Regions from separate parts of the Arthrobacter rhamnosi genome, predicted to be linked through region 1. Evidence: riboswitches for the same ligand, from Rfam matches in the RefSeq annotation. Region 1 holds a riboswitch; each other region holds the start of a gene.
What was found. Region 1 has a riboswitch for thiamine pyrophosphate ahead of thiD (bifunctional hydroxymethylpyrimidine kinase/phosphomethylpyrimidine kinase). Riboswitches for the same ligand answer to the same signal wherever they lie in the genome.
Positions count from the first base shown of each region.

Region 2: linked by a shared signal. The riboswitch ahead of ACX80I_RS11445 (ECF transporter S component) and the one ahead of thiD (bifunctional hydroxymethylpyrimidine kinase/phosphomethylpyrimidine kinase) in region 1 are both predicted to bind thiamine pyrophosphate.
Region 3: linked by a shared signal. The riboswitch ahead of ACX80I_RS06400 (MFS transporter) and the one ahead of thiD (bifunctional hydroxymethylpyrimidine kinase/phosphomethylpyrimidine kinase) in region 1 are both predicted to bind thiamine pyrophosphate.

Region 1 covers NZ_JBTNDT010000003.1:364,153-374,446, reverse strand. The annotation lists gene ACX80I_RS08450 (Rne/Rng family ribonuclease) at 1-2,667, shown strand, start outside; TPP riboswitch at 2,844-2,956, shown strand; gene thiD (bifunctional hydroxymethylpyrimidine kinase/phosphomethylpyrimidine kinase) at 2,948-4,507, shown strand; gene rplU (50S ribosomal protein L21) at 4,661-4,969, shown strand; gene rpmA (50S ribosomal protein L27) at 5,027-5,287, shown strand; gene obgE (GTPase ObgE) at 5,404-6,987, shown strand; gene proB (glutamate 5-kinase) at 6,994-8,151, shown strand; gene ACX80I_RS08420 (glutamate-5-semialdehyde dehydrogenase) at 8,200-9,546, shown strand; gene ACX80I_RS08415 (hypothetical protein) at 9,657-9,890, shown strand; gene nadD (nicotinate-nucleotide adenylyltransferase) at 9,974-10,294, shown strand, end outside.
Region 2 covers NZ_JBTNDT010000005.1:87,792-98,085, forward strand. The annotation lists gene ACX80I_RS11420 (ABC transporter substrate-binding protein) at 1-311, shown strand, start outside; gene ACX80I_RS11425 (amino acid ABC transporter permease) at 322-1,086, shown strand; gene ACX80I_RS11430 (amino acid ABC transporter ATP-binding protein) at 1,083-1,820, shown strand; gene ACX80I_RS11435 (energy-coupling factor transporter transmembrane component T family protein) at 1,864-2,661, opposite strand; gene ACX80I_RS11440 (ABC transporter ATP-binding protein) at 2,658-4,148, opposite strand; gene ACX80I_RS11445 (ECF transporter S component) at 4,145-4,753, opposite strand; TPP riboswitch at 4,815-4,939, opposite strand; gene ACX80I_RS11450 (DUF4235 domain-containing protein) at 5,085-5,345, shown strand; gene ACX80I_RS11455 (FUSC family protein) at 5,426-6,550, opposite strand; gene cycA (D-serine/D-alanine/glycine transporter) at 6,739-8,217, opposite strand; gene ACX80I_RS11465 (4a-hydroxytetrahydrobiopterin dehydratase) at 8,408-9,055, shown strand; gene ACX80I_RS11470 (FAD-dependent monooxygenase) at 9,082-10,294, shown strand, end outside.
Region 3 covers NZ_JBTNDT010000002.1:422,720-433,013, reverse strand. The annotation lists gene ACX80I_RS06420 (ferredoxin reductase) at 1-356, shown strand, start outside; gene ACX80I_RS06415 (fatty acid desaturase family protein) at 377-1,516, shown strand; gene ACX80I_RS06410 (SRPBCC family protein) at 1,627-2,124, opposite strand; gene ACX80I_RS06405 (ArsR/SmtB family transcription factor) at 2,137-2,469, opposite strand; TPP riboswitch at 2,539-2,646, shown strand; gene ACX80I_RS06400 (MFS transporter) at 2,641-3,933, shown strand; gene pta (phosphate acetyltransferase) at 4,083-6,161, shown strand; gene ACX80I_RS06390 (acetate/propionate family kinase) at 6,217-7,332, shown strand; gene ACX80I_RS06385 (YnfA family protein) at 7,410-7,748, shown strand; gene ACX80I_RS06380 (AzlD domain-containing protein) at 7,795-8,106, opposite strand; gene ACX80I_RS06375 (AzlC family ABC transporter permease) at 8,103-8,843, opposite strand; gene ACX80I_RS06370 (zinc-dependent alcohol dehydrogenase) at 8,942-10,132, shown strand; gene ACX80I_RS06365 (glycoside hydrolase family 15 protein) at 10,167-10,294, opposite strand, start outside.

The sequences.
Region 1 (10,294 bases):
GCTGCCACGGAACCCCAGGAATCGCCCGGCGCCGCGCCCGAGGACTCAGCACAGGAGGACGAGCCGGCGGCCGAGAACCGCTTCGACCCCTTCGCCATCCCCGAGTCACCGCTGTCCCTCCTGTTCCACGCCCCGGACCTCAGCACCGTCTCCGTGCCGTCCGTCAAGATCACCCCGCCCAGCGAGGAGGACAGCGAGGAGGAGGATTCCGAGGAGTCCGGTCGCCGTTCACGCCGCAGCCGCCGTAGCCGGAACCGCACCCGCGATGCCGCCCCCGCCGAGGCCGGCACGGACGACGCCGAAACGGAGGACTCCGACGACCGGTCCCGCTCCAACGGGCCCGAGGAGGGTGCGGGCGTCACCTCACGCCGTCGCCGCCGTCGTCGCCGTGGCGACCAGGACCTCGAGCTGACCGGCGGCGAGGACGATGATCCGCCCAACACCGTCACGCGGGTCCGGGCTCCCCGGCAGGCCAGCGAGCCCGTCTCCGACCGCGTGACCAGCGTCCGCGGATCCACGCGCCTCGAGGCCAAGAAGCAGCGCCGTCGTGAATCCCGCGACACGGGCCGTCGCCGCCAGGTCATCACCGAGGCCGAGTTCCTCGCACGCCGCGAATCCGTGGACCGCCAGATGATCGTGCGACAGCGCGACGACAGGATCCAGATCGGCGTGCTCGAGGACGGCATCCTGGCCGAGCACTTCGTGTCCAAGACGCAGCAGGACTCGCTGATCGGCAACGTGTACATCGGCAAGGTCCAGAACGTGCTGCCGAGCATGGAAGCCGCCTTCGTCGACATCGGACGCGGCCGCAACGCCGTCCTCTACGCAGGCGAGGTCAACTGGGACGCCGCCGGCCTGGACGGCCAGCCGCGCCGCATCGAACTCGCGCTGAAGTCCGGTGATCCCGTCCTGGTCCAGGTCACCAAGGATCCCGTGGGCCACAAGGGTGCGCGGCTCACGAGTCAGATCTCCCTGCCCGGCCGCTACCTCGTGTACGTCCCGGGCGGCTCCATGACCGGCATCTCCCGCAAGCTGCCCGACGTCGAGCGCAACCGCCTCAAGCGCATCCTCAAGGACAGGCTCCCGGAGAACGCCGGCGTGATCGTCCGGACCGCGGCCGAAGGCGCCAGCGAGGAAGAGCTGACGCACGACATCAACCGCCTGCGTGCCCAGTGGGAGGAGATCGAGCGCAAGGCCGGCTCCACGAAGACCCTCGCACCCGAGCTGCTGTACGGCGAGCCCGACCTCACCATCAAGGTGGTGCGTGACGTGTTCAACGAGGACTTCTCGAAGCTCGTCGTCTCGGGCGAGGAGGCCTGGGACACCATCGAGGCCTACGTCATGTACGTCGCTCCGGACCTCGTCGGCAGGCTCGAGAAGTGGACGAGCGAGGAGGACATCTTCGCCGCCTCACGCATCGACGAGCAGATCTCGAAGGCCCTGGAGCGCAAGGTGTTCCTGCCGTCGGGCGGCTCGCTCGTGATCGACCGCACCGAGGCCATGACCGTGGTCGACGTCAACACGGGCAAGTTCACCGGCAGCGGCGGCAACCTCGAGGAGACCGTCACGAAGAACAACCTCGAGGCGGCCGAGGAGGTCGTGCGCCAGCTGCGGCTCCGCGACATCGGCGGGATCATCGTGATCGACTTCATCGACATGGTGCTCGAGGCGAACCGCGACCTCGTGCTGCGCCGCCTCGTCGAATGCCTCGGCCGGGACAGGACCAAGCACCAGGTCGCTGAGGTGACCTCGCTGGGCCTCGTCCAGATGACCCGCAAGCGCATGGGTACGGGCCTGCTCGAGGTCTTCGGAGAGGACTGCGAGCACTGTGCGGGCCGCGGCGTGGTCACCCACATGGAGCCCGTGGAGCACCGCAGCCACACCGCCGTGCCGGATACCCAGCAGCCCGCGCGCCAGGACAGGGTCTCCCGGAGCGAGCGCAAGCGGAACCGGGGCCGCGGCGGCCAGCAGCAGGACGAGAACGGGGTCCAGCCGGTGGCTCCTGTCGCGGACAGCCCCGACCGCGCGGCGAAGGCGGAGGCCGCACGCGCCGCCCTCGCCAGCATCGCTGCCGCCACGCACCACCACGAGGAGGAGCACCCGGCCGCGGTCGCCGACATCCAGGTGACGGAGGCGGTCCTGACGATCAACGGCGAGACGGTGACGCTGCCCCGCGCGGACAACCGCCGCCCGACCGTCCAGGAGAGCCCGGAGGTGCCGGCAACCCGCCTGACGCTCGACAGCCTGAGTGAGGCCTTCAACAGGAGGCCCGCGGGCGACGATGCTGCAGCCGGGGGAGCCGACGGATTCCAGGCGCCCGAGGGTGGCAGTGAGGTCCGCAGTGAGGTCCGCAGTGAGGTCCGAAGTGAGGGTGGCGATGAGGGACGCAGTGAGGGCGGCAGCGCAGACAGCGCGCCGGAGACACCCGTCCGCACCGAGGTCCCCGTCGCGGAGGCGCCGGCCCGGCGAAACCGCCCGCGCCGTCGCGTCGCCCGCAGCGCGCAGGGCGCCGCGGACACCACGATCGAGACGCAGACCGCCGAGTCCGCCGCGCAACCCTCCGGCACCCGGCATGTCGCCAGGGCCCAGGCGCCTGTGCGGAGGCCGGAGGCCTCGGCGTCCGAGCCGCTCATCTTCGGCGTAGGTGTACCCGCCTCGGAGCTGTAGCAGCCAGGTGCCGGTGCGTCCGGCGCACGGAAGGCCGGAGTCCCAGTGGACTCCGGCCTTCCGCGTTCCCGTGGACGACCGGCTGCGTGCACGACCGGCTGCGTTGACGACCGGCTGCCGGGACCCGCGGCGGTCCGGCCCGCGGCTGCCTCGACCTGCCTGGCTGCGCTAGGCTTGATCGCGACACGGGGTGCCCTGCCGGATGCAGGGCTGAGATCAAACCCGTCGAACCTGATCTAGCGGGCGCGTGCGCCCGACGCCTAGCGGAGGGATGTCACCCATGCATACTGCGGTTACCACACCCACGTCCGGAATTCCCAATATCCTCAGCATCGCCGGCTCCGACCCGAGCGGCGGAGCCGGGATCCAGGCGGACATCAAGAGCATCAGCGCCAACGGTGGCTACGCGATGGCCGTCGTGACCGCCCTGACGGCGCAGAACACCCGGGGCGTCACCGGCGTGCACACCCCTCCCGCGGAGTTCCTCCGGCAGCAGCTCGACGCCGTCGCCGAGGACGTGTCCATCAGCGCCGTGAAGATCGGGATGCTCGGTTCCGCCGACATCGCGCGCTGCGTGGCGGGATGGCTCGACGACGCCCGCCCGCCCGCCGTGGTGCTCGACCCGGTCATGGTGGCCACGAGCGGAGCCCGGTTGCTCGACGACGCCGTACGGGCCGTCATCGACGTCGCCCGTCGCGCGTCGCTCGTCACCCCCAACATCGCGGAACTCGCCGTACTCGTCGGAGCCGAGCCGGCGACCTCCTGGCCGGAGGCACTCGCCCAGGGGAGCACCCTTGCGGCGCGGCTCGGCACGCGTGTCCTGGTGAAGGGCGGGCACCTGCCGGGGGAGCGGTGTCCCGACGCCCTCCTCTCCCCGCCGGGAGGTCCCGACGACGCACTGGTCCTCGACGGGCGGCGCGTGGACACGGTGAACACGCACGGCACGGGCTGTTCCCTGTCGTCGGCGATCGCCAGCCGGTACGCCGCCACCGCCGACTGGCCCACGGCCGTCCGCGAAGCGAAATCCTGGCTCGAGGGGGCGCTCGAGGCCGCGGACCTCCTGGACGTGGGAGCGGGCAGCGGACCCGTCCACCACTTCCACTCCGCGGTCGACCCGCGCATGCACCACCGCTTCGCCGATCTGGCCTGGCGGGACACCACGGCGGTCCGGAACGAGATCCTCGCGCTCCCCTTCGTCACCGGCCTGACGGAGGGGACCCTGCCCGCCCACCATTTCGCCTACTACCTGCAGCAGGACGCGCTCTACCTCCGCGAGTACTCCCGCGTGCTCGCCAGCGCCGCCGCTCTAGCCCCTTCGGAGGACGACCAACTGTTCTGGCTGACGGCGGCGACGTCGTGCCTGCAGACCGAAGCGGAGCTGCACCGCACCTGGCTGGCGAGGGAAGCCGGGGCCCGCTTCGGCGAGGGCGAGGCGGGCCCCGTCACGCGGGCGTACTGCGACCACCTCGCGGCGGCCGCCGGACGCGGCTCGTACGCGGAACTCGTGGCCGCGGTGCTGCCGTGCTTCTGGCTCTACGCCACCGTCGGGGATCACGTGCAGGAGAAGGTGGGCGACGGCGTTCCGTCCGGCCCCCACCCCTACGCGGACTGGATCGCCACCTACGCCGATCCTAGCTTCGCGGCAGCCACCGCGCGTGCGCAGCAGATCGCGGACGATGCCCACCGGCGTGCCTCGCCCGCGGAGAGGAACGCCATGCTCGCGGCGTTCAGGTGGTCCGCCACGTACGAACGGGACTTCTTCGACGCTCCGCGCGTCCACGGCCCCGGCGCTGGGCGGCACGAGCCCGCTGATTTGCAGGAAGATGCTGTTCTGGCGTAATCTAGACCCTCGGTGCACCCGCCTGTTAACCGGCATGTCTGGCAGCAACGGTGCGGGATTTCCGGCACGAAGAGCAACCTCCAGGTTTGCTGCCGAGGCGCACCCAGGTTTTTTCATCAGAAGTCAAGATTGTCGAGAGAAGTGAGTTCCCAAGTGGTGTACGCGATTGTCCGCGCAGGCGGCCGCCAAGAAAAGGTTTCTGTAGGAGACCTCGTTACCCTTGACCGCGTCACCGGTCAGGCAGGAAGCACGTTCAAGCTTCCCGCCCTCCTTCTGGTAGACGGCGTCAAGATCACCTCTGCAGCGGAGGACCTCGCGAAGGTCACCGTCACTGCCGAGATCGTCGAGAATCTTCGTGGACCGAAGATTGTCATCCAGAAGTTCAAGAACAAGACCGGCTACAAGAAGCGCCAGGGTCACCGTTCGGAACTGACCCGCGTCAAAATCACAGGCATCGCATAGTCCCTTCGGGCTATCGATCGGTCACGTACGAAACTTCAGCGAAGGCAGGCATAACTCATGGCACATAAGAAGGGCGCAAGCTCCACTCGCAACGGCCGCGACTCGAACGCACAGTTCCTGGGCGTCAAGCGCTTCGGCGGCCAGGTCGTCAAGGCCGGCGAGATCATCGTCCGCCAGCGCGGCACCCACTTCCACCCGGGCGCCAATGTCGGCCGCGGCGGCGACGACACCCTGTTCGCACTCGAGGCAGGGGCCGTTGAATTCGGCACCCGTCGCGGACGCAAGGTCGTCAACATCGTAGGTGCGGCAGCAGAGTAAATCTGCCTGCACACGATGCACAAGCATTCGGGTGGGGTGAGCCTCTACGGCTCGCCCCACCTTCTTTTAAGCCGGTTAGACTCGGCACAGTGAAGCATTTGTAGAAGGAGACCAACGTGGCGAGCTTCGTTGACCGCGTAGTCCTGCACGTATCCGGAGGCACTGGTGGCCACGGCTGCGTCTCCGTCCACCGCGAGAAGTTCAAGCCCCTCGGCGGGCCCGACGGCGGCAACGGCGGCGACGGCGGCGACGTTATCCTCCGCGTCGACCACCAGACCACCACCCTCCTCGACTACCACCACGCCCCGCACCGGCACGCCACGAACGGCGGCAACGGCATGGGTGACTGGCGCGGTGGCAAGAGCGGGGAGACCCTGATCCTTCCCGTCCCGGACGGCACCGTCGTCAAGACGAAGGACGGCGAGGTCCTCGCGGACCTCGTCGGTGAGGGCACCGAGTTCGTCGCGGCCGCCGGTGGTCAGGGCGGCCTCGGCAACGCTGCGCTGTCCTCCCAGAAGCGCAAGGCCCCGGGTTTCGCCCTGCTCGGCATCCCGGGCGACGAGCGGGACGTCGTCCTCGAACTCAAGTCCATCGCGGACATCGCCCTCGTGGGCTTCCCCTCCGCCGGCAAGTCCAGCCTGATCGCCGCGATGTCGGCTGCCCGCCCGAAGATCGCCGACTACCCCTTCACCACCCTCGTGCCGAACCTGGGCGTCGTCGAAGCGGGTTCCACGCGCTTCACCATCGCGGACGTCCCCGGCCTCATCGAGGGCGCGAGCGAGGGCAAGGGCCTCGGCCACCACTTCCTGCGCCACGTGGAGCGCTGCGCCGCCCTCGTGCACGTGCTGGACTGCGCCGCCCTCGAGACCGACCGTGATCCGCTGAAGGACCTCGGCATCATCGAGCGTGAACTCGAGAAGTACTCGGTGGACATGAGCTACGCCGGGCCCGACGGTGACGTCGTCCCCCTGAACGAGCGCCCCCGCCTCGTCGCCCTCAACAAGGTGGACGTGCCGGACGGACGGGACATGGCGGACTTCGTCCGTCCCGAACTCGAGGCGCGCGGCTACCGTGTGTTCGAGGTGTCGGCCTCCAGCCACGAGGGACTGCGCCAGCTGGGCTTCGCGATGGCCGAGATCGTCGAGAACGCGCGCAAGGCCGTCGCCAGCGCACCCCCGAAGGTCGCTCCGCCGGTGCTGCGCCCCCGCGGCGTCAACGCCGCACCGTTCCGGATCCGCCTCGAGGAGAAGGACGCCCTGCCCCTCTTCCGCGTGCTCGGCGAGAAGCCGGAGCGCTGGGTCAAGCAGACCGACTTCACGAACGACGAGGCCGTCGGGTACCTCGCGGACCGCCTGGCCAAGGTCGGTGTCGAGGAGGAACTCTTCAAGGTCGGCGCCAAGCCCGGCGACACCGTGGTGATCGGCGAGGGCGACGGCGTCGTGTTCGACTGGGAACCGACGATGATGGGCGGCGCGGAGCTGCTCGCCGGGCCGCGAGGCTCCGACCTGCGCCTCGCGGAGTACGTCCGGCCCACGCGCGAGCAGAAGCGCGAGGAGTACCAGGAGCGCAAGGACGCGAAGGCTGCAGCCCGGGCCGACCTCGAGGCCGACCGCAAGGCCGGCATCTGGACCGAGTCCGTGCAGAACCGCAAGCAGCCCGCTCCTGCCCAGCGGGAAGCGGACGCCGAGTCCCGGGACTAGGCGCGCGTGGCCCAGGAACAGTCGCAGCATCCGCTGGCGTCCCGTGCCGGCCTGCCCGCCGCGGGACGGATCGTCGTCAAGGTCGGTTCGTCGTCGCTGACATCGGTCTCCGGCGGGATCTCGAGTGAGGCCCTCGTCGGCCTCGCCGATGTCCTCGCGGAGCGGCGGATGGCCGGGACCGAAGTGATCCTGGTGTCCTCCGGGGCGATCGCCGCAGGGCTCGCGCCCCTGGGCCTCGCACGGCGGCCTGCGCAGCTGTCCACGCAGCAGGCGGCCGCGAGCGTGGGGCAGGGTCTGCTCATGGCCCAGTACTCGCAGGCTTTCGCCGCCCACGGCGTCACGGTGAGCCAGATCCTGCTGACCGCGGAGGACCTCGTCCGGCGGTCCCACTACGCCAACGCCCACCGTGCCATGGAGCGGCTCCTGAACTTCGGCGTCGTGCCCATCGTGAACGAGAACGACACGGTCGCCAGCCATGAGATCCGCTTCGGCGACAACGACCGGCTGGCCGCCCTCGTCGCCCACCTCGTCAAGGCGGAGGCACTCGTGCTCCTGTCCGACGTCGACGCCCTCTACGACGGACCGCCGAGCGCGGGTGCGAGCCGGATACCGCTCGTCACCTCACCCGCGGACCTCGAAGGGGTCACGATCGGGCGGGCCGGCAAGGCGGGTGTAGGCACGGGCGGCATGGTCACGAAGGTCGAGGCCGCCACCATCGCGGCGTCCTCCGGAATCCCCGCCCTCGTCACGTCGACGGCGAACGCCGCCGCCGCGCTGCGCGGGGAGGACGTCGGCACCTGGTTCACGGCGACCGGCAAGCGGCAGCCCATCCGCCTGCTCTGGCTGGCACACCTCGCCCGGGTCCTCGGTACCCTCGTGCTCGACGACGGCGCCGTGCACGCCGTGGGGGAGCGGCGGCGTTCCCTGCTGCCGGCGGGAGTCGTCGGACTGTCGGGCGTGTTCGAGGCGGGCGATCCGGTGCAGCTCGTGAGCGGTGACGGAACCGTCGTGGCGCGGGGCCTCGTCAACTACAGTTCCGCGGAGCTCCCCCGGATGCTCGGGCGCTCCACGCATGACCTTGCGGAGGAACTCGGGGCCGAGTACGAGCGCTCGGTGGTGCACGTGAACGACCTCGTGGTGCTGCAGGCCGCCGCCGCGTCATGAAGGACAGCGCCTGAGGCCCGGCGCCCTGCTTCTCGCTAGAATGCTGGGATGACGGACCTGAAGGCTGAGACGACCACCGGAACGACTCCTGGAATGACTCCTGGCCGGACCGACGCCGCTCCGGCGTTGTCCCCGGAGCAGCTCACGGAGGCCGTCCACGCAATCACGGACAGGGCGCGCGCCGCGTCCCGCATCCTCGGCAGGGCCAACCGCGCCCGCAAGGACCGCCTGCTCCTTGCCATCGCCGACGCACTGGTGGCACGGCGGGACGTCGTCCTCGCCGCCAACCGGACCGACGTCGAACGCGGCCGCGCCGCCGGGACCTCCGACTACCTGCTGGACCGCCTGAGCCTCGACCCGGAACGCATCGATCGGCTCGCGGAAGCACTGGCACAACTGGCCGCACTCCCTGATCCCGTCGGGACCGCCGTGCGCGCCGAGACCCTCCCCAACGGACTCCGGATGCGGCAGGTCCGTGTGCCCCTCGGTGTCGTCGCGGCGATCTACGAGGCGCGCCCGAACGTCACCGTCGATATTGCCGGCCTCGCACTGAAGAGCGGCAACGCCGTCATCCTCCGAGGCGGCAGTGCGGCAGCCGCCACCAACGCCGCCCTCGTGGGCATCATCCGCGACACGCTGGACGCGCACGGACTGCCCGACGACGCCGTGCTCACCATCGATGAGTTCGGCCGGGAGGGCGCCCAGGTGCTCATGGCGGCCCGTGGGCGGATCGACGTCCTGATCCCGCGTGGCGGGCGTGACCTCATCCAGTCCGTCGTGACCACCGCACGGGTTCCCGTGATCGAGACGGGGGAGGGGAACGTGCACATCCTTCTCGACGAGAGCGCCGACGAGGACATGGCCATCGACATCCTCCTCAACGCGAAGACCCAGCGGCCGAGCGTCTGCAACACGGTGGAGACACTCCTCGTGCATTCCGGCTCCCAGGCTGCTCCCGGCGTCCTCGCGGCGCTCGTGAGGGCCGGTGTGACACTCCACGTCGACGACCGGTCGCGGGCCCTCCTGCCCGAGGGCGTGGACGCGCTGCCCGCCACCGACGACGACTGGGGTCGCGAGTACATGCAGCTCGACCTCGCGGTGCGGACCGTCGACAGCGTCGACGAGGCGCTTCACCACATCCGTCGGTGGAGCACCGGACACAGCGAGGCCATCATCACGAACAGCCTGGCGTCGTCGGAGGAGTTCGTAGCGGGCGTAGACTCTGCCGCCGTCCTGGTGAATGCCTCCACCCGGTTCGTCGACGGCGGGGAACTCGGACTCGGTGCCGAGGTGGGGATCTCCACGCAGAAGATGCACGCGCGGGGACCGATGGGGCTGGCGGAGCTCACGACGACCAAATGGATCGTGCAGGGTGAGGGGCAGATCCGCCGCTGACCCCGGCCGGCAGGCTGGGCAGCGCGCGTCCCTTTACGCGTACCATTGGAAGAAATGCCCGCGCCGGACCGAGACGGACCGGCGGAACCTGACCTGACAGAGGAACCACGATGCTCTACTCCCTCGGCAGCGCGCTGCTGGCGAACGAAGCCCTGGAACACACCGAGCTGCCCATGCCGGCCATCGCGTACGCGCTCATCGCCATGGGGGCCCTGCTCACGCTCATGATCGTGGCCCTGTCCTTCTCCAACGTGCGCAACCGCCACGAGGCCGTCGAAGAGCACATCGACCCGCACAAGCAGCACGCCAACAACCACGACCACGGCGAAGCGAACCGACACTAGCAGTCCCGGTGGCGGACAGGATCGAGCGGGACGTGATGGGTGGCCTGCGGCATCGTGACGGGTCGCCCTGGCGCCTCGGGGTCATGGGCGGTACCTTCGACCCCATCCACCACGGCCACCTCGTGGCCGCGAGTGAGGTCGCATCGGTGTTCGATCTCGACGAGGTCGTCTTCGTCCCGACGGGCCAGCCCTGGCAGAAGGCGGACAAGGACGTCACGGCAGCCGAGCACCGGTACCTGATGACGGTCATCGCGACGGCGTCGAACCCGAGCTTCACGGTCAGCCGGGTGGACATCGAGCGCCCGGGCCCGACGTTCACGATCGACACCCTGCGCGATCTGAAGGTGCAGCGGCCCGACGCCCAGCTGTTCTTCATCACGGGTGCGGACGCCATGGCGCAGATC
Region 2 (10,294 bases), on a different contig from region 1:
CGGACTACAACACGGTCTACGCGAACGTGAAGAACGGCCAGGTCGACGCGTGGGTCGCCCCGTCCCAGCAGGCCACCGGCCAGGTGAAGGAGGGCGATGACACCACCATCGCCGAGACCATCATCAACACCGAGAACTTCACGGCCTATGCCGTGAACAGCGAGAACCAGCCCCTGATCGACGCGCTCAACTCCGGGCTCGACGCCGTGATCGAGGACGGCACGTGGACCGAGCTCACCAAGGAGTGGTACCCGGACCGCGAGATGCCCTCCGACTGGAAGCCCGGCAGCAAAGCCGTGGAAGTAAAGTAGCGGTCCCTGCATGAATGCCCTTGAACAGCTCTCGCAGACCTTCTTCGACTGGGGGGCGATGGCCGCCGTCCTGCCGGAACTCCTGGCGGTCGGACTGCGGAACACCCTGATCCTCGCGATCACGTCCGGCATCATCGGGTCGGTCCTCGGCATGCTCCTCGCGATCATGGGGATCTCCCGGAACCGGCTGCTCCGCTGGGTGGCGCGCATCTATACGGACATCTTCCGTGGCGTCCCCGCCGTGGTGATCATCCTGCTCATCGGCATCGGCCTCAGCCCGATCTACCGCCAGGCCACCGGCAGCACGAGCCCGTTCCCCATGGGCATCCTCGCGCTGTCGCTCATGGCGGCGGCCTACATCGGCGAGATCTTCCGCTCCGGCATCCAGAGTGTGGAAAAGGGACAGCTGGAGGCCTCGCGCGCACTGGGCTTCAGCTACCGCTCCTCCATGCAGCTCGTGGTGGTTCCCCAGGGCGTGCGGCGCGTGCTGCCCGCCCTGGTGAACCAGTTCATCGCGCTGATCAAGGAGTCCTCGCTGATCTACTTCCTCGGACTCCTGACCAGCGAGCGTGAGCTGTTCCGGATCGGCAACGATGCGGCCAGCAACACGGGCAACCTCTCGCCGCTCATCGCCTCCGCCGCCCTGTACCTGTGCCTCACGATCCCGCTGACCCACCTGGTCAACTACATCGACAACCGGCTGCGGGTCGGCAAGCGGGAGAAGCCCGAGCCCGACGAACTGGCCGCGAAGATCGGTGAAGGAGCGAAGGCATGAAGACTCTCGAATCGGGAACCCTGACCGGTAGGGACCTCCACCTCTCCTTCGGCTCCAACCATGTGCTGCGCGGCATCGACCTGCACGTGGAGCGGGGTACGACGGCGTCGGTCATCGGCCCCTCCGGGTCCGGCAAGTCGACGCTCCTGCGGGTGCTGAACCGCCTGATCGAACCGGACAAGGGCGACATCCTGCTCGACGGCCGGTCGGTACTGAAGGACAACCCGGACGAGCTGCGCCGCCGCCTCGGCATGGTGTTCCAGCAGTTCAACCTCTTCCCGCACAAGACCGTGGTGGACAACGTCTCCCTCGCGCTGCGCAAGCTCCGGAAGATGTCCGCCGACGAGGCCCGGGAGAAGGCCCTCGCGCAGCTGGACCTGGTGGGCCTCAAGCACAAGGCCGACGTCCGTCCGGGCAACCTCTCCGGCGGCCAGCAGCAGCGGGTGGCCATCGCCCGGGCGCTCGCCATGGACCCCGAGGTCATGTTCTTCGACGAGGCGACCTCCGCACTGGACCCGGAGCTCGTGAAGGGCGTCCTCGCCCTCATGGCGGACCTCGCCACGGCGGGCATGACGATGGTCGTCGTCACCCACGAGATGGGCTTCTCGCGCAACGTCTCGGACACCGTGACGTTCATGGACGGCGGTGTCGTCGTCGAGTCCGGTCCGCCGGCCGCGGTCTTCGACAACCCGCAGACGCCGCGCCTGAAGTCGTTCCTCTCGGACGTGCTGTAGGCGCCACCGCAGGACCAGCAGGACACGACGGCGGTCGTCCCGGTCAGGACAGGAGGAAGTTCCAGGTCCCGGCCAGGACGGCCGCCGTCACTGCACCTGCGGCGATCAGGAGGCCGACGGCGGCGACAGCGGCGTCGAGCGGAGCCAGCTTGCTCTCGCGCGCCCACGTGCGCGTTCCTCCGCCGAATCCGCGGGCCTCCATCGCCGTCGCCAGCCGGGTGGCCCGCCGGATGGCCTGCACGATCAGCCCGAAGGACTGCCCCAGCAGGTTGCGGGTCCGCGCGACGATCGAGCCGTCCGAGCCGATGCCCCGGGCGTGCCGGGCCAGCCCGAGAGCCTCCCACTCCTCGACCAGGAGGCCGACCAGTCGCAGCGACGCCAGCGCCCCCAGGACGAACCGGTGCGGCAGGTGCAGCTTCTGTGCGAGCGCGTCGGCGAGGTCCGTGGGGTCCGTGGTGAGCAGGAGGAAGATGCCCGGGAGCGCGAGCGCCAGTCCCCTCAACCCGACCGCGATGCCGGACGCCACCGACCCCTCGGTGAAGAGGAGCGGCCCGACGTCGAGCAGCACGCGCCCCGTCTTCTCCGCCAGCAGGGCGGTCCCGTAGCCGCCGATCGCCGCGGCGACCAGCAGCGGCCAGATCCGCCGCGCCAGCCCCAGCGCGCTGATGCCCAGCAGGGGCAGGAGGACGAGTTCGCAGGCGAGGACCACCGCGGCACTCACCCAGTCAATGCTCGCCATCAGCGCGAGCGTGATGACGACGGCGGCGAAGAGCTTGGACACGGGATTGGCCCGCAGCAGGGTCTTCCCGGTCAGCACCGGGGTCGGGTGGTCCGTGCTCATCGGGTCACCAGCCGTCCCGCTCCGCCCGAGATGTGCAGGGTGGCGCCGCCCAGTGCTGCGATGAAATCGGCGTCGTGCGTGACGGAGAGGACGGAGACGCCTCCGTCGATCAGCTCGCGCAGCAGGGTGACGAGTTCGGCCCACGTTCCCGCGTCCTGGCCGAACGTCGGCTCGTCGAGGATGAGGATGCGCGGGGCGGTCGCGAGCATCGTCGCGACGGACAGGCGCCGCTTCTCCCCGCCGGACAGCGTGAAGGGATTGGCCTTCAGCAGAGAGGTGAGGCGGAGTCGCTCGGCCACCTCCGCCACGCGGTGCAGGTCCGGGGCTCCGCTCACCCGCCGCGGCCCGAACTCCAGTTCGTCGGCGACGGTCGCCGTGAGGAACTGGTGCTCGGGCTCCTGGAAGACCGTCCCGATGCGCTGGACCAGCTCGGACGAGCGCCAGCGGAACGGGTCACCCGCGGCGGTCCCGGCCAGGGCCGCCGATGCCTCCAGCCGTCCCGCCCGCGGGCGGAGCAGGGCGCCGAGTGTCAGGGCGGCGGTCGACTTCCCGGCCCCGTTCGGGCCGGTGATGCTCAGCGCCCCGGCCGCGCGCACCTCGACGGCGAGGTCCTCGACGGCGGCCGGTCCCCGCTTGGTGCGGGCGACGGTGAGACCGGAGGCCGACAGCAGGGCCTCCCCGCCACCGGCGGGGAGCGGTCCGCCCACCACCGGCTGCCATCCCGGGACCCAGACTCCTGCGGCGGCAAGCCGGTCCCGGGTCGGGCCCCCGGCGAGCACGGTCGCGGGCGGCCCGTCGGCCAGGACCCCTCCGCCCGCATCGAGCACGACCACGCGGTCGACGACGTCGGCCCATACCGCCACGCGGTGCTCCACGACGACGAGGGTGGCTCCGGTGCGCTCGAGGACGCGGACGACGGCGTCGCGCACCTCGAGGACTCCCTCGGGATCGAGGTTCGCGGTGGGCTCGTCGAGCAGGAGCAGCCCCGGCTCCATCGCGAGGACGGACGCGAGCGCGAGTCGCTGCTTCTGGCCGCCGGAGAGCGCCGCCGTGGGGTGGCCGAGCGGGAGGTCGAGCCCGACGTCGTCGAGCCCCCTGCCCACGCGCCGCCAGATCTCCTCGCGCGGCACCGACAGGTTCTCGGCCGCGAAGGCCACCTCGTCGCCCACGCGGGCGAGGACCACCTGCGTCTCGGGGTCCTGCAGGACGAGCCCGGCGCGCCCCCGGGCGCCGGCCGGCTGCGCGCCGTCGAGCAGGAGTTCACCCTCCTGCTCGCCCTCGTCGCCGGTCCCGAGCAGGCCGGCCAGACCGGCGAGCACGGTCGACTTGCCCGCGCCCGAGGCGCCGAGGAGCAGGACGCGCTCCCCCGGCGGGATGTCGAGATCGAGCCGGCGTGCGGCGAAGGCCTTCCGGCCGGCGTGACGCCAGCCCCATTCCCGGGCGCGGACGTGCACGGGGCCCGGGAAGGGTGCCTGCGCTGGTGTCACACGTCCGCCGTGCGGCCCGCGGCGAACGAGGACAGGACGCCCGTCCGGGCGAGGCCCCGCATGGCGAGCCAGGACAGCAGCCCGGCGATCACGATGCCGGAGATGGCTGCGAACACCGTGTACAGGAGCTTGAATTCGAACGTCCACAGCGCGTTGTAGAGGATGTTCTCGCTGATCGCGAGCGCGAGGCCTGCACCGAGACCGGCGAGCAGCGCTACCGGGAGGTTCCACTTCCGGTAGAGGAAGAGCAGGAAGACGAGCTCCGCGCCGATCCCCTGGATGACTCCGGAGAGCAGCACGGTGATCCCGAAGTGGGAACCGAGCAGGGCTTCGACGGCCGCGGCGAGGACCTCGCAGTAGATCGCCGCGCCGGGTTTCCGGATGATGAGCCCGCCGAGGACGGCGGCAATGAGCCAGCCGCCGGAGTACAGGCCGGCCAGGGGCGGGAAGCCCGCCGTGAGCACGCTGATGCCCGAGTACCCCGCGGACCATGCGAAGAACAGGACGCCGACGGCGACCGCGATGACCGAGGCCACCACGATGTCGACGACGCGCCACTGGCGGGTGCGGGGAGAGGTGCCGTTGAGGGCGGTTGATGATGCCATGGTGATTCCTCCTGAGGTACAGGAGGGGAGGGTGCCGGGGACCGCCGGGGCAGTTTCCGTGCACTCTGAGAACTCGACTCCCTTCGCCGGTACTAGCCGGATCAGGTTCGAGGGTCTGCGGCGGTCCGCACTCTCAGCGCCCGTTCCCGCAGCATGCTGCCGGTCGGCGCTCCCCTGTCGTATGTTGGTTGAGCGCTACCGATCCTACACCGCAGGGGGAGCCCCGGCAGATGAGCTCCTCGTGCAGGGCCGGCCCCGTGCGTGCAGCTGTGCCGGGGGCCGCCCGCCGCGGCTAGGCTAGGCGGAGGACTACCGGACCAGAAGGAGAGACATGAACGTACTGTTCAAGCTGCTCGGCGCGGGCATGAGCGTCGGCGCCGGCTTCGTGGGGACCAAGCTCGTCGACTTCCTGTGGGAGAAGATCACGGGTGAAGCGCCACCGAAGAGCAAGGACGGGCTGGAGAACACCCTGCGCTCCGCCCTGGTGTTCGCGATCGTCTCGGGTGTGGTGAGCACCACCATCCAGGTGCTCACCAACCGTTCCACGCAGAAGGCGATCGACCGGTTCGCGAAGACCCGCGACCTCACCTGAGCGGTTCCACGCAGGAAGTTTCATCCAGTGACGAGGGGCACTCTTCGGGGTGCCCCTCGTTGTGTCCCCCGGCAGTACCGCTAGGCCGCCCGGCCTGTTTCCTGCTCCTGCCGGACGGCCTGCAGGATGCGGTGCAGGTTCATGCCGATCGCGGCCGCGGCACCGAAGGGGACGTCCTTCGACGAGGACTCGTACGCAGCGACCTCGAGCGCTTTCAGGCTCCGCTCGGCCACCCGCAGCGTCCCGGCGTCGTCCTCCTCCACCGTCCACAGGTCCAGGACGTCGCCGACGGCGGTGAAGGCCTGCTGGAGGGGCGGCCGGACCGCGGCGGGCAGGGGCTGCTCGCGGGATGTTCCATGGAGCGCGTCCTGCAGCATGTTGGTGATGTTCAGCGTGTGGGTCGCGACGGCTTCGAGGACCTCGACGTGCCGGTGGTCGCGGTCCGCGTCATGCGGGTGGAAGCGCCGCCGGACGTTGCCCTTCCTGCTCTCGTCCGCGTACTGCAGGGCCTCGCGGGCATTGCGTACCGTGGCGGTCAGGTCGTCCCGCCGCTGGGGCCAGCGCGGATCATCCGCCTCCCAGTCCTCCTCGAGCGCCTCGCCCATCTCCTGGAGCTGGCGGGACGCCGTCCTACGGAGCCGGCTCACCTGTCCCACGGCATCGTCCAGGTTCAGCGGCGGCAGGATCAGCGCGCTGACGGCAAGGCCCACGCCCACGCCCACGACGGTCTGGACGAAGTAGCCCAGCGAGTACCCGAGGTCATCGTTGCCGATGACCAGGACGAACAGCCCGGCGGACGCGATCCCGGAACCGCCGCCCGCCGTCCTCCGCAGGGCGCCCGCGAGGAGCACTCCCACGCCGACGACGAAGGCGATCGTCAGCCAGTCCGGGTCTCCCGCCCATCCGGCGATGTGGGCCAGGATGATCCCGATCGTGAGGCCGGCGACCGTCTGCAGTCCCGACCTGAGCGTTCCCGCGACGGTCGGGTACAGCGCGAGCAGGGCGCCCAGCGGGGCGTAGTACGGGTACCGGGAGGCCTCCCCCGGGATGGCGAGCGCGAAGGTCCAGGCGAGCGCGGCCGCGAGGGCGGCCTTGCCCGCGAAAAGGAGGTGGGGATGGACCACTGCGGCGCGCAGCCGCTCCTTCAGGTCGTCGTCGACGCGGGCGGCGAGGATGCGGCCGGAGGGAGTCCTGTTTTTGGCCATCCCTGCAGTATGGCATCCGCACCCGGGCCCATCGGTGTCCCCGCCGCTCCGCACTCCGGGAGGACGACGAAGGACCGCCCCCCAAGCGATTTCCAGGGGACGGTCCTTCGGTGCTTCCGCGCGGTGTTTCCGCGCGGTCTTGCGGAGCAGTCTTCCGGAGCGGTCTTCCGGAGCGGTGGTGCCGGGACCTAGCGGCCTGCGCGTGCCGCCTGCTCGGCCTGCACCGTGGCCTTGTGCTCCTCGATGCGGGCCTGCTGCAGCGGCGTCTTCCGGTTGGCGTACCAGGCCGCTCCGAGCAGGAGGAACCACACCGGCGTCACGACGAGCGCCAGCCGGGTGTCCTCGGCCTGCGCGAGGGCTACGAGCATGAACACGAAGAAGGCAAGGACCACGTAGGGCATGAACGCGGAGCCGGGCATCTTGAACGCGGACCGCTCATGCAGCTCGGGACGGCGGCGGCGGAACGCCAGGTAGCTGATGAGGATCATGGACCAGACGAACATCGTCAGGACCGAGGCCACCGAGGTGACGATCGTGAAGGCTCCGATCACGGAGTCACCCGAGTAGAGCAGGATCAGGCCGGCGAGCAGGAAGATGCAGGAGAACAGGAGAGCGTTCTGCGGCACCTGGCGGCGGCTGAGCGTGCCGAAGGCCTTCGGGGCGTTGCCGTCCTGCGCAAGTCCGAACACCATGCGCGACGTGGAGTAGATGCCGGAGTTCGCGCTCGAGGCGGCGGAGGTCAGCACCACCAGGTTGACGACGACGGCAGCGATACCGAGGCCGGCCAGGGTGAACATGCCGATGAAGGGGCTGTTCGCGGGATCGATGGTCCGCCAGGGGTTGACCGCCATGATGACGGTGAGCGCTCCGACGTAGAAGAGCAGCACACGGATGGGGATGGAGTTCACGGCGCGGGGAAGCGTCGTCTCGGGGTCCTTCGTCTCGGCGGCGGCGGTGCCGACCAGTTCGATGCCGGCGAAGGCGAAGATGGCGATCTGGAAGCCGAGGATGAAGCCGAACAGCCCGTGCGGGAACATGCCGCCGTCGTTCCAGATGTTGGCGAGGTTCGCGACTTGCCCTGCGGGAGAGGTGAAATGCGTGGCGATCATGACGATGCCGGTGGCGATCAGGGCCAGGATGGCCACGACCTTGATGATGGCGAACCAGAACTCGGCCTCGCCGAAAGCCTTCACCGTGGGCAGGTTCAGGAGCAGCAGCACCACGGGGGTGGCCAGCGCCGGGATCCACAGCGGGGTCCCGGGGGCGAGGATGTCCACGTAGCCGGAGATGGCGACGATGTCGGCGACGCCCGTCACGACCCAGAAGAACCAGTAGGACCACCCGGTGAAGAACCCGGCCCAGGGTCCGAGCAGGTCGCCCGCGAAGTCGCTGAAGGACTTGTACTCGAGGTTGGACAGGAGGATCTCCCCCATGGCGCGCATGACGAAGAAGAGCATGAAGCCGATGATCATGTAGACGAAGATCACGGAGGGACCGGCAAGCGAGATGGTCTTGCCCGAGCCCATGAAGAGGCCGGTGCCGATGGCACCACCGATGGCGAGCAGCTGGATGTGGCGGTTGCTCAGCGCCCGGGTCAGGTGGGGCGAGGAGCTGGAACGGCCGGTGGCGCGGGTCGAGGCCGGCGCCGAGAGTACGGGATCAGACATGGAGGAGGTGTTCCTTCCGCAGCCGCGGGGCAGGAAGGCAGCGGCGGTTGCGTGGGTAAAGACGGATATGACAGACATAAAACCCTGAACCGTAGGGAACTGAGAGTCAAATCACAGCCTCACCGGGCGGCCGTCGACTGCGTGGGCGGCAGACCTTCTCCTGCCTCTCCGACGGGGCCATACTGGCCGCATGACTATCCTCGGCACCCGCCAGATCCTCGACGCCGGCCTGGGCGACTGGCGGAAGCTGGCCCAGGCGCTCCACGCCCGTTTCCTGACCGGGAACTTCGCCACCGGCCTCGCCCTCGTCGCGGCCATCGGCGAGCTCGCCGAGGAGATGGACCACCACCCTGACGTCGTGCTGACCTACCGGCACGTCGACGTGAAGCTCCTCAGCCATGATGCGTCCGGCATCACGGAGCGTGACGTCCGGCTGGCCAGGGCGGTCAGCGAACTCGCCTCGGCGCATGGCATCGCCGCCGACCCCGCGGCTCCCGCCGTCGTCGAGCTCGCCCTCGACACCGCCGACCCGGCCGCGATCGGCCCGTTCTGGGCGGCGCTGCTGACCGGGGACGCCGGCGCGGTGGACGGCGACGACGTCGTCGACCCCTCCGGGCGCGTTCCGCTCCTGTGGTTCCAGCACACCGACGCGCACGAGACGCCGCGGCAGCGGTTCCACCTCGACCTTTGGGTGCCGCACGACGCGGCGGACGCCCGCATCGCGGCGGCGGTCGCCGCCGGAGGCACCGTGGTGGACGCCACCCGGGCGCCGTCCTTCACCGTGCTGGCCGACGCCGAGGGCAACCGGGCCTGCGTCTGCACGACCCTGGACCGCTGACCAGGACACCGGCGAGGAGGCCCGCGATGGAGCAGGACGAACGGCACGACCCCGGGAGCGTCGACGTCCTGGTGGTGGGAGCCGGCCCCACCGGCCTGATGCTGGCGAACTGGCTGGTGAGACTGGGCGTGCGCGTGGTGCTGATCGACGGCAAGGACGGCCCGACGGTGGAGTCCCGTGCCCTGGGCGTGCACTCGCGGTCCATGGAGATCTACGACCAGCTCGGCGTCGTGGACCGGGTGCTGGCCGAGGCCGTGCACGCCGAGTCCGTGCGGCCGGGGTTCGGGCGCAGGGCCTTCGCGCCGGTCCCGCTGGGCGGCCTCGGCAGGGGGCTCTCCCCCTATCCCGGCATGCACATGCTGGAGCAGAGCGCCAACGAGCGGCTCCTCGTCGACAACCTGCAGGCACTCGGCGGGTCCGTCCGCTGGGGGCACCGGCTGCGGTCCCTGGACCAGGTGGACGGCGGCGTCGGAGCCGTCGTCGAGGGGCCCATGGGCACGGCAACCGTGTCCGCGCGGTTCGCGGTCGGCTGCGACGGGGCGTCCTCACTCGTCCGTACCCTGTCCGGGATCGCGTTCGAGGGCACCACCAGCCGGCAGACCTTCTACCTGGTCGATGCGGTGGGAGTGAGCGGGCTTCCTCCCGCCACCGTCAACATCCGCCAGGAGGCGACCGAGTTCCTCCTGGCCTTCCCCATGCGGCCCGACGAGGAGGGCAGGAACGGCCAGCGGCTCATCGGCACCGCCGGCGACGACGACGCCCCGTCCGTCACCGAGGACTTCGCGCGGCGCCGGATGGCCGAGGCGTTCGGCGTGACCTACGAGGACTACCGCTGGTTCTCCACCTACCGCATCCACCACCGGATCGCCGCGCAGTTCCGCACGGGTTCCGTGTTCCTGGCTGGGGATGCCGCCCACGTCCATTCCCCGGTCGGCGCGCAGGGCATGAACACGGGGCTGCAGGACGCCCACAACCTCGCGTTCAAGCTCGCCGACGTCGTCGCGGGGCGTGCACCCGAGACGCTCCTCGGCCGGTACGAGGCGGAACGCCGGCCCGTGGCGGTGCGCCTGCTCACGACGACGGACCTGGTGTTCCGCGGCCTGACGTCCTCCTCGAAGGTCGTCATGGCCGTGCGCAGGTACGTGCCCCGGGTCGTACTGCCGGTCGCCGTCGCCCTGTTCCCCCGCCTGCCGGTCGGCCGGCGGCTCGCGGGTTACCTCGGCCAGATCCGCATCCACT
Region 3 (10,294 bases), on a different contig from region 1:
CCGCCCCGAGCATCACGGCCGGAGCCGAGGCGCAGGCCAGCACGGGCACCCTCACCATCGAGCGGTTCACCACCGACCTCACCGCCGGCGCCGGGCACGACGGCGGCCTCGTCACCTTCGAGCAGTCCGACCGCGAGGTACAGGCCGACGGCGACACCCCGCTGCTGGACATCGGCGAGGATGCCGGCATCCTCATGCCGAGCGGTTGCCGCATGGGCATCTGCCACAGCTGCCTCATCCCGCTGCGTGCCGGGCAGGTCCGGGACCTCCGGACGGGTGAACTGCACAACGAACCCGGCCAGCTCATCCAGACCTGCGTCTCGGCGGCCGCCGGGCCCGTGAACCTCGACCTTTAACCCCCAACGGAGGAGTCCCCATGACCACCACGCTGACCCGCCCGGGCGCCCTTGCGGCGTCGGGCCACCCCCTGGTCCGCCCCGACGCCGCCAAGCACCTGACGGACGAGCAGGTCGAGGAACTCGGCCGCGAGCTCGACGCCGTGCGTGACGAGATCCTCGCCAAGCGGGGGGCGACCGACGCCGCATACATCCGCCGCGTCATCAAGGTCCAGCGCAGTCTCGAGTTCGCAGGCCGCGGTACCCTCCTCTTCAGCAAGTACAAGGCCGCCTGGGTCGCCGGCACGGCCATGCTGAGCGTCGCCAAGATCCTCGAGAACATGGAGATCGGCCACAACGTGCTCCATGGCCAGTGGGACTGGATGCGCGATCCGGACATCCACTCGACCACGTGGGAGTGGGACTTCGTGACCCCTGCCCGCTCCTGGCAGCACACGCACAACGACCTGCACCACCGCTGGACCAACGTCATCGGCAAGGACAGGGACGTCGGATACAACCTGCTCCGCATGGACCCCGACCAGCCGTGGCGCCCCTTCAACCTCGGCAACCCCCTGTACAACGCCATCCTGGCGCCGGTCTTCGAGTGGGGCATCGCCCTGTACGACCTCGAGATCCCCGAGTACAAGGAAGGCCTGAAGTCCAAGGAGGACATGAACCGCGACCTCAAGGCCGTCGGCAAGAAGGTCCTCACGCAGTTCTCCAAGGACTACGCCGCCACCCCGGCCGTCGCCATGCTGACGGGTTCCGGCAAGCAGGCCCTCTACGGGACGCTCGCGGCCAACGCCATCCGCAACTTCTGGGCACACGCCGTCATCTTCTGCGGCCACTTCCCCGAGGGCACGGACACGTTCACGGAGGAGGAGGTCGAGGGGGAGACCCGCGGCGACTGGTACGTCCGGCAGATGATCGGCTCCGCCAACATCTCCGGCTCGAAGTTCATGCACCTGATGACCGGCAACCTGTCGCACCAGATCGAGCACCACTGCTTCCCCGACCTGCCGTCCAACCGGTACGCCGAGGTCGCCGTGAAGGTCCGCGACATCTGCTCGCGCTACAACCTGCCCTACACCACCGGCCCCCTGCCCAAGCAGGTCGCCTCCACCTGGGGAAAGATCTTCAAGCTCGCACTGCCCAACCGCAAGCCCCGGACCGCGTAAGGGCGCCTGGCACTCCGCCGAGCCGACAGGAAGGACCGCCGAAAGCGTTTTTCGGCGGTCCTTCCTGTTCTCCCGGTACCTCACCGGAGGCACCGGGCAGCCCGGCCGGATCAGACGGAGGCATCCTCCGCGAGGAGCGCATCGACCTGCCCGAGGGCGAGCCTGAGGCCCTCCTCCATGCCCATCGCGACCATCTGGTCGAGCTGTTCGAGGGACTCGAACGAGGTCGTCATCGTCATGCGCGTCCGCCCGCCGAGGTCCTCGAGGGTGACTTCGGCGTGGGTCTCGCCCATGTCCGCCACCGGCTCGCCGTCCTCGTCGGCGAACCCGTCGTCGAACGTCAGGCGGTGCGGCGCCTCGACGCCGGTGATGCGCCACCAGCCCCGCGCCTTCTCGCCGTCGGGACCGGTCATGTAGTAGGCCGCACGCCCGCCCGGGACGAACTCCAGGGAGTCGAAGGTCGCGGGCCACGTCGGCGGTCCCCACCACCGCTCGAGCTGCCGCAGATCCTCCCAGATCCGCCAGACGCGTTCCACCCCCGCGTCGAACTCCGCGACGAGCCGGAAGTTGAGTGCCTCGGTGTCCTTCTCCGTACTGATGACCGCCATGATGATGCCTTCCTAGTCCTCATCCAGAATCTCTTCGATCCGTTCGACCCGCTGTCGCCAGATCCTTTCGTAGTCGTCCAGCAGGCGGCGGGCCCTGTGCACGCCGTCGACCTGTCCCCGCACGATCTGCTCCCGTCCGCGTTTCTCCTTGGTGACGAGAAAGGCTCGCTCGAGCACGGCGACGTGCTTCTGTACCGCTGCGAAACTCATGTCGTACTGCTCGGCCAGGCCGGATACCGAATACTCGGCGACCAGGACGCGCGCCACGATATCCCGCCGTGTCGCGTCGGCGAGCGCCTGGAACAGGCGGTCCACCTCGTCCTCACTCATCTGATTTACAACCATGTGGTTGTACGTTATGCCCGGTGAGCACGAAGGTCAAGGGCTCTTACCGCGGCATGGCAGGATGGAGCCACCTATTCCCGCGGGAGCCCCGGCAAGGGCTGAGAGGAAGCTGCTGCAGCTTCGACCGCCGAACCTGCCCCGGATCATGCCGGCGAAGGAAGCGAGAATGCAATGCCCCATCCCTCCATGGCATCCCCGGCCACGATGCGAACCACTGACGAACGGCGGGCGCGCCACGCCGTCCGGGGCGGGATCCTCGGGAACTTCGTCGACCAGTTCGACATCTTCCTTCCGGTCATCGCCCTCGCCCCCGCGGCGAGCACCCTGCTGGGTGCGGAGAATGTCATCGCGGCCGCCGGGCTCGTCTTCACCGCGACGCTCATCGGCCGCCCCCTTGGCGCTGCGGTCCTCGGCCCCATCGCCGACCGGGTGGGACGCACCGCCGTCACGAAGGTGGCCCTGGCCGGTATCGCCGCCACCACACTGCTGATCGCCGCCGTCCCCGGTCACGAGGTCCTGGGCTGGGGAACGGTGGTGCTCATCCTGGCACTGCGGTTCCTCGGGGGCGTCTTCCTCGGCGGCGAGTACACCTCTGCCGTCCCGCTGGCCATGGAGTGGTCCGTACCCCGACGGCGAGGGCTTGCCAGCGGGCTGATCATGGCGATGTCCCCCGTGGCCAATACGACCATCGCGGCCCTGGTCCTCGTGCTGTTGGCCGTCCTCGGTCCTGCGTCCTACGCGGCCTGGGGCTGGCGCGTGCCCTTCGTCGTCGGCGGCATCCTGGCGCTCGTCATGCTCGGGTACTACCGGCGCCAGGTGGCGGACGCTCCGGTAGCCCGGGTCACCGTGCCGCTCCCCCTGCGGGATGTCCTCGTCGGTCCCGACCGTCGGGTGTTCCTGCAGACCTTCACCCTGATGACCGGACTCTGGCTGCTGACCTATATGGCGATCCCGACCCTTACGGCGGAACTGACCAGGGCCGGCACCTTCGACGGACGTGGTGTCACCTTCGCCCTGCTCTGCGCCACCGCGGTCTCCGCCGTCGCCATGGTGCTCTGCGGACACCTGTCCACCTTTCTCGGACGACGGCTCTTCTTCGTCGGTTTCGGAGTGCTGGCCGCCGTTCTGGCCCCGGTGTGCTTCCTGTCCATCTTCGCCGTGGAGGGTCCGGTAGCCGTCGTCGTGCTCTGCGCCGCCCTGCAGGTGGTGACCGTATCGGTGTACGGGCCCGTCGGCGCGTACCTCTCGGAACGTTTCGCCGGCGGCGTCCGCTCCAGCGGCTACGGCCTCGGGTACAGCCTGTCCATCGTGGTGCCCGCGCTCTACCCCTACTATCTGCCTCCGCTCCAGGCTGCTTTCGGCACCTGCGCCCCGATCGCCGCCCTGCTGGTCCTCGCAGGCTTGCTGGTGGCAGCGGGCGGACTATGGGGCCCGGAGACGGACACGCGCGCACCCCTCGGCTGAGGGCGCGGAGGCCGCCTACCGAGACGGCAGAACAGGCGTCCCCGTACGCCCTGGACCGGTTATCCCTGCCTTTCCGACGGCGCGGAACCCGCCCCGACGGCGTGACACCCGTTATGGCGGGGGTCCGGGGACCCTGCAAGACTGGGCCCATGACCCGCGGAATATATGTGAGCGCCATGACCAACGGCTCCGGCAAGTCCCTGATCTCCCTGGGGCTTGCGGACATGCTGTACCGGCACGCCGACCGCGTGGGATTCTTCCGGCCCATCGTGGAGGGTGACGATCCCGATGCGGATCCGATGGTGCGCCTCATGCAGCGCGCGTTCGACCTCCCGGACAGCCGTGCGCGCGGGGGCCTGACCCGCGCCGAGGCCCGAGCCCTGCTGGTCACCGGCGACCGCGCCGAGATCGACGCCCGCTGCGTCGCGATCTACAGCGAGATCGCCGCGGAGTGCGACGTCGTCATCGTCGAGGGGACGGACCTCTCCGGGAACGACGCGGCCGTCGAGTTCGACCTCAACGCGCGCCTCGCCAACAACCTCGGCGCCATGGTGCTCGCCGTCATCAGCGCCAAGGACATGTCGGTCGACGAGGCGGCGGACACCGTCGACGTGGCACGCCGCGAACTCGACGCCGCCAAGGTGTCCCTCCTCGCGATCATGGTCAACCGGGCCGCCGATGACGCCGTCGCCGCCATCAGCGAGCATGTACGGCCCGGCCGTTCCGGCCGCCCCGTCTACGTGATCCCCGAACTGGCCGAGATCTCCCAGCCCACCGTCTCCGAGGTGGCCACGGAACTGGGCGCGCGCCAGATCGCCGGCAACTCCAACCTCGAGCGCGACGTCACCAGCGTGCGCGTGGCCGCCATGAACGTCGGCAACTTCCTGCACCTGCTCAGGGACGGCGCCCTGGTGATCGTGCCGGGCGACCGGGCGGACGTCCTCGTGGCGACCCTGGCGTCGTCGTTCTCCCCCGAATTCCCGGTGCCGTCGGCCCTCTTCCTGACCGGCGGTCTGGCACCGGACCCCAACATCCTCGCCCTCCTCGCGCAGGCGCCGTTCCCCGTCTTCGCGCTCGACGACGACACCTATACCGCCGCCCGGCGCGTGAGCGAGGTGCGGGGCGAGATCGCGAGCGGACTGCGCCGCAAGGCCGCGGCAGCCCTCGGCGCCTGGTCGCGGCAGGTGGACGAGAGCGAACTGCTGGAGCGGCTCGAACTCCCCCGGCCCGTCAGCATGACCCCCCTGCGCTTCCTGCACGAGCTGATCCAGCGCGCGCGGTCCGAGCGGCGGCACATCGTGCTGCCCGAGGGCGAGGACATCCGTGTCCTGAAGGCCGCCGAGATCCTGCACCGCCGCGATGTCTGCGACCTCACGATTCTCGGACCCGAGGCCCGGGTGCGGGAGCTGGCGGCGGGCCAGGGCGTGGACCTGACCGGCATCACCCTGGTCGACCCCGCGACCTCCGAGCTGCGGGATGAATTCGCCGCGGAGTATGCGCGGGTCCGGGCCCACAAGAACGTGTCCCTCGACCAGGCTCGCGAACGCATGCTGGAAGGGGCATATTTCGGGACGATGATGGTGCAGCTCGGCAAGCTGGACGGCATGGTGTCCGGTGCCGCCCATACGACGGCGAACACCATCCGCCCTGCGCTCGAATTCGTGAAGACCAAGGACGGCGTGAAGATCGTCTCCTCGGTGTTCCTCATGCTCCTGCAGGACCGCGTCCTCGTCTACGGGGACTGCGCGGTGAATCCCGACCCCAATGAGGAGCAGCTCGCCGACATCGCAGTGGCCTCTGCGGAGACGGCAGCCCAGTTCGGCGTGGAGCCCCGTGTCGCGATGCTCTCCTACTCCACGGGTGAATCCGGCAGCGGCGGAGCCGTGGACGAAGTGCGGCGCGCCACCGAACTCGTCCGGCAGAAGCGACCCGACCTCGCGGTCGAGGGCCCCATCCAGTACGACGCCGCCGTGGACGCATCGGTCGCCGCATCGAAACTCCCCGGCTCATCGGTGGCCGGCCAGGCGACGGTGTTCATCTTCCCGGACCTCAACACCGGCAACAACACCTACAAGGCGGTGCAGCAGTCCGCGGGCGCCGTCGCCGTCGGACCCGTCCTGCAGGGCCTCCGCAAGCCGGTCAACGACCTCTCCCGCGGCTGCACCGTGGAGGACATCGTCAACACCGTCGCCATCACCGCGGTCCAGGCCCAGCAGCAGCCGGCCTAGCTCCCCCGCCCGCCCCGCTCGCCCCTCTTCCGCCCCTCTTCCAGGACAGGACCCCATGATCATCCTCGTCATCAATTCCGGCTCATCCTCGCTCAAGTACCAGGTACGCGAGGGCGACGACGTCCTGGCGGAGGGCCTCGTGGAGCGTATCGGCGAAGCCGAGGTGCCCGACCACGCGGCCGCCCTCGACCAGGTGGACAGCGAGGTCACCGCGGCGCTCGGGGGGCGGAGCATCGACGCCGTCGGCCATCGTGTGGTGCACGGCGGGGAACGCTTCAGCGAGCCCGTGCGCATCGACAACGAGATCACCCGCGCCATCGAGCGACTCAACCCACTCGCTCCCCTCCACAACCCCGCAGCGGTCACGGGAATCCGGGCCATCACCGAGAAGTGGCCGGACATGCCGCAGGTCGCCGTCTTCGACACGGCATTCCACCGCACCCTGCCCGAGCACGCATGGCGGTACGCCGTGCCGGACGAGCTGTACCGGCGGTTCGGCATCCGGCGCTACGGATTCCACGGGACCTCACACGCCTATGTGGCCCGCGCCGCAGCGGAGCTCCTCGGCACGGACACGTTCACGGGCGTCATCGCGCACCTCGGCAACGGCGCCTCCGTGACGGCCGTGCGCGACGGCCGGAGCGTCGACACGTCGATGGGCTTCACGCCCCTCGAAGGACTCGTGATGGGCACGCGCTCCGGCGACATCGATCCGTCGATCCTGCTGTTCCTGATGCGGGAGGGGTACTCGGAGCAGGACCTCGACGCACTCCTCAACCGCAACAGCGGACTGAAAGGCCTCACGGGCACCAATGACATGCGCTCGGTGACCGAGGCCGCCGAGTCCGGCGGGGACCGCGCGAAGCTCGCCATCGAGGTGGCCTCCTACCGCCTCGCGAAGTACGTCGGCGGCTACCACGTGGCCGTAGGCGGCGCGCAGGCACTCGTCTTCACCGCGGGCATCGGCGAGAACGCGGCAGCCTTCCGCAGCGCCGTCGTGACGAAACTCGGCGCCCTCGGCCTCGAACTCGACGAGGAAAGGAACGGCGAACGCAGCAGGGAAGCCCGGGCGATCAGCACGCCGTCGTCGGCCTTCCCTGTCCTCGTGGTGCCGACCGACGAGGAGGCGGCCATCGCCGGGGCGACCGCCGGCGTCGTCGGGACGTCCTAGCGCGTCCCCTCGCCCGTCCTGCCCCGGCGGTGCCGCCGGAGGGCAGCCCCTGCTGCGCCCTCGGGCAGACTGGGGCCATGACGATCCTGCGCATGACCCTCCTGTTCGTGCTGGCTGCGGCGGCAGAGATCGGTGGTGCCTGGCTCATCTGGCAGGCCGTCCGAGAAGGGAGGCCGTGGTGGTGGGCCGGTCTCGGCATCGTGGCGCTCGGGGCGTACGGTTTCGTGGCGACGCTGCAGCCGGACCCGAACTTCGGGCGGATCCTCGCTGCCTACGGCGGCGTCTTCGTGGCCGGATCGCTGGCGTGGGGCGTCCTTGCCGACGGCTTCCGCCCCGACCGCTGGGACCTCGTCGGCTCGGCCGTCTGCCTCGTGGGCGTCGCCCTGATCATGTTCGTGCCGCGCCCGACCACCTGATCCAGCCCTCCGGGAGGCCCCCTACCCCGGTCGCTGCCGGGAGGCCCTACGCCGCGCCGAGCAGCCGTGCGAGCCCGGCCGCCAGGGCACCGATCGCGACCACCAGGAGGAACGGCGCCCGCAGCCAGAGCGCGACGGCGGCCGCGGCGAGGGCCGCCAGCCGCGCATCGAGCACCACCGACTGACCGGACGCGAACGTGTTCACGGCAGTCAGCGCGGCGAGCAGGCCGATCGTCAGGGACCCGGCCACCCTGAGCATCCTGGGGTTGTCGAGCAGCTTCGCGGGCACCAGGAAACCGAGGAACTTCGTGGCGATCGACACCGCACACGCCAGCAGGATCCATCCCCAGAGTGTCACGCGGCCCCCTTGGTCCCGCGGTGCTCGGCCTCCGCGTGGTACGGCTCCACGTCGGGCTCGAGGCCCTCTGTCGCAGGGCCGACACCTGCGAGCCCGAGGGTGGCTGCCACGACGGCGGCGATGAGGATCGGGACACCCGGCGGCACGAGGGGAACCGCCAGCAGTGTCACCACGGCGCACACGACGGCGATGGCCGCCGGCTCCTTCGCCCGGATCCGGGGCCAGAGCAGGCCGAGGAACGCGGCGACCGCGGCGCCGTCGAGCCCCCACCGCGCGGGATCGCCCATGGCGTTGCCTGCGAGCGCGCCGACGAGCGTGAAGAGGTTCCACAGCACGAACACGCCGATGCCGGCGGCCCAGAAGCCGCGGCGCTGCTCGTCCGGATCGGTCTGGCCCGTAGCGGTGGCCACGGACTCGTCGATGGTGAGGTGCGCCGTCGCCAGTTTCCGCCAGCGCGAGGGACGCAGCAGTACGTTGACCTGCATCCCGTACACGCCGTTGCGGATCCCGAGCAGGGCCGCCGCGGACATCGCGGAGATCCCGCTGCCCCCACCGGCGATCACGCCGATGAACGCGAACTGGGAACCGCCGCTGAAGAGCAGGAGGCTCAGCGCCATGGTCTGCGCCAGGTCGAGCCCGGCGGCGACGGACAGCGCGCCGAAGGAGAGCCCGTACAACCCGGTGGCGATGGCCACGGACAGGGCGACGCGCACTGCGGGGGACTGGGGGAGAACCACCCCTCAAGGCTAGGTGACCCGGCGCCCGGCTTCCCATTCATGGCGAAGGGGTGAATAGTAGGAAAGGAAAGCCTACTTACTAAACGGAGGAGCGCCCCATGAAGGCAGTGACATGGCAGGGCAAGCGCAACGTCAGCGTGGAGAATGTCCCCGATCCCACGATCCAGGAACCGACGGACGCGATCATCCGCATCACCTCGACCGCGATCTGCGGTTCGGACCTGCACCTCTACGAGGTGCTCGGCCCGTACATGCACAAGGGCGACGTGCTCGGGCACGAGCCGATGGGCATCGTCGAGGAGGTGGGGGCCGGAGTTACCAACCTCAAGGTCGGCGACCGCGTCGTCGTGCCGTTCAACATCTCCTGCGGCTACTGCTACATGTGCACGCGGGGCCTGCAGTCGCAGTGCGAGACCACGCAGGTCCACGACAAGGGCTCGGGAGCGGCCCTGTTCGGATTCTCCGAACTGTACGGGTCCGTCCCCGGCGGCCAGGCGGAGTACCTGCGCGTGCCCTTCGCAGATTACGGCCCCGTCAAGGTCGGGTCGGAACTGCCGGACGAGCGTTACCTGTACCTCTCGGACATCCTGCCCACGGCCTGGCAGGGCGTGAAGTACGCGGATGTCCCGCAGGACGGCGTCCTCGCGGTGTACGGCCTCGGCCCGGTGGGGCAGTTCGCCGCCCGCATCGGCAAGTACCTCGGCCACCGCGTGATCGCTGTCGAACCGGTACCCGAGCGCCGTGCCATGGCCAAGCGCCACGGGATCGAGACCATCGATTTCACGAAGGACACGGCGGAGGAACTGCGCAGCATGACCAATGGCCGCGGGCCCGACGCGGTCGTGGACGCCGTGGGGATGGAAGCACACGGCTCGCCGGTCGGCGCCTTCGCCCAGAACGCCGTCGGCTTCCTGCCCGACAGGCTCGCGCAGAAGGTCATGGAGACCGGGGGCAGCGACCGCGTGGCCGTCCTGCACTCGGCTATCGACGCCGTCCGCCGTGGTGGCACCATCTCCCTGAGCGGCGTCTACGGGGGTTCGGCCACCCCGATGCCGATGCTCACGATGTTCGACAAGCAGATCCAGCTCCGCATGGGGCAGTGCAACGTGCGCCGCTGGACGGATGAACTCCTGCCCATCGTCGAGGAGCCCTCCGACCCGCTGGGCGTCACCGACCTCATGACGCACCAGGTCTCGATCGACGAGGCGCCGGCCGCCTACCGGAACTTCCAGAAGAAGACGGACGGCGCCATCAAGGTGGTCCTCAAGCCGCAGGGCGTCACGGTCTAGTCCGGTCCGACCGCCAGGAGTCGATGGCCAGGGACTATTCCCGGGCCATCGACTCGTGGGACCCGGCCTCGCCGCGGGCCATCTGCAGGGCGTCGGCCGCGCGGACGAGGGCCAGGTGCGAGAACGCCTGCGGGAAGTTCCCCGCCATCCGGCCTGCGACGG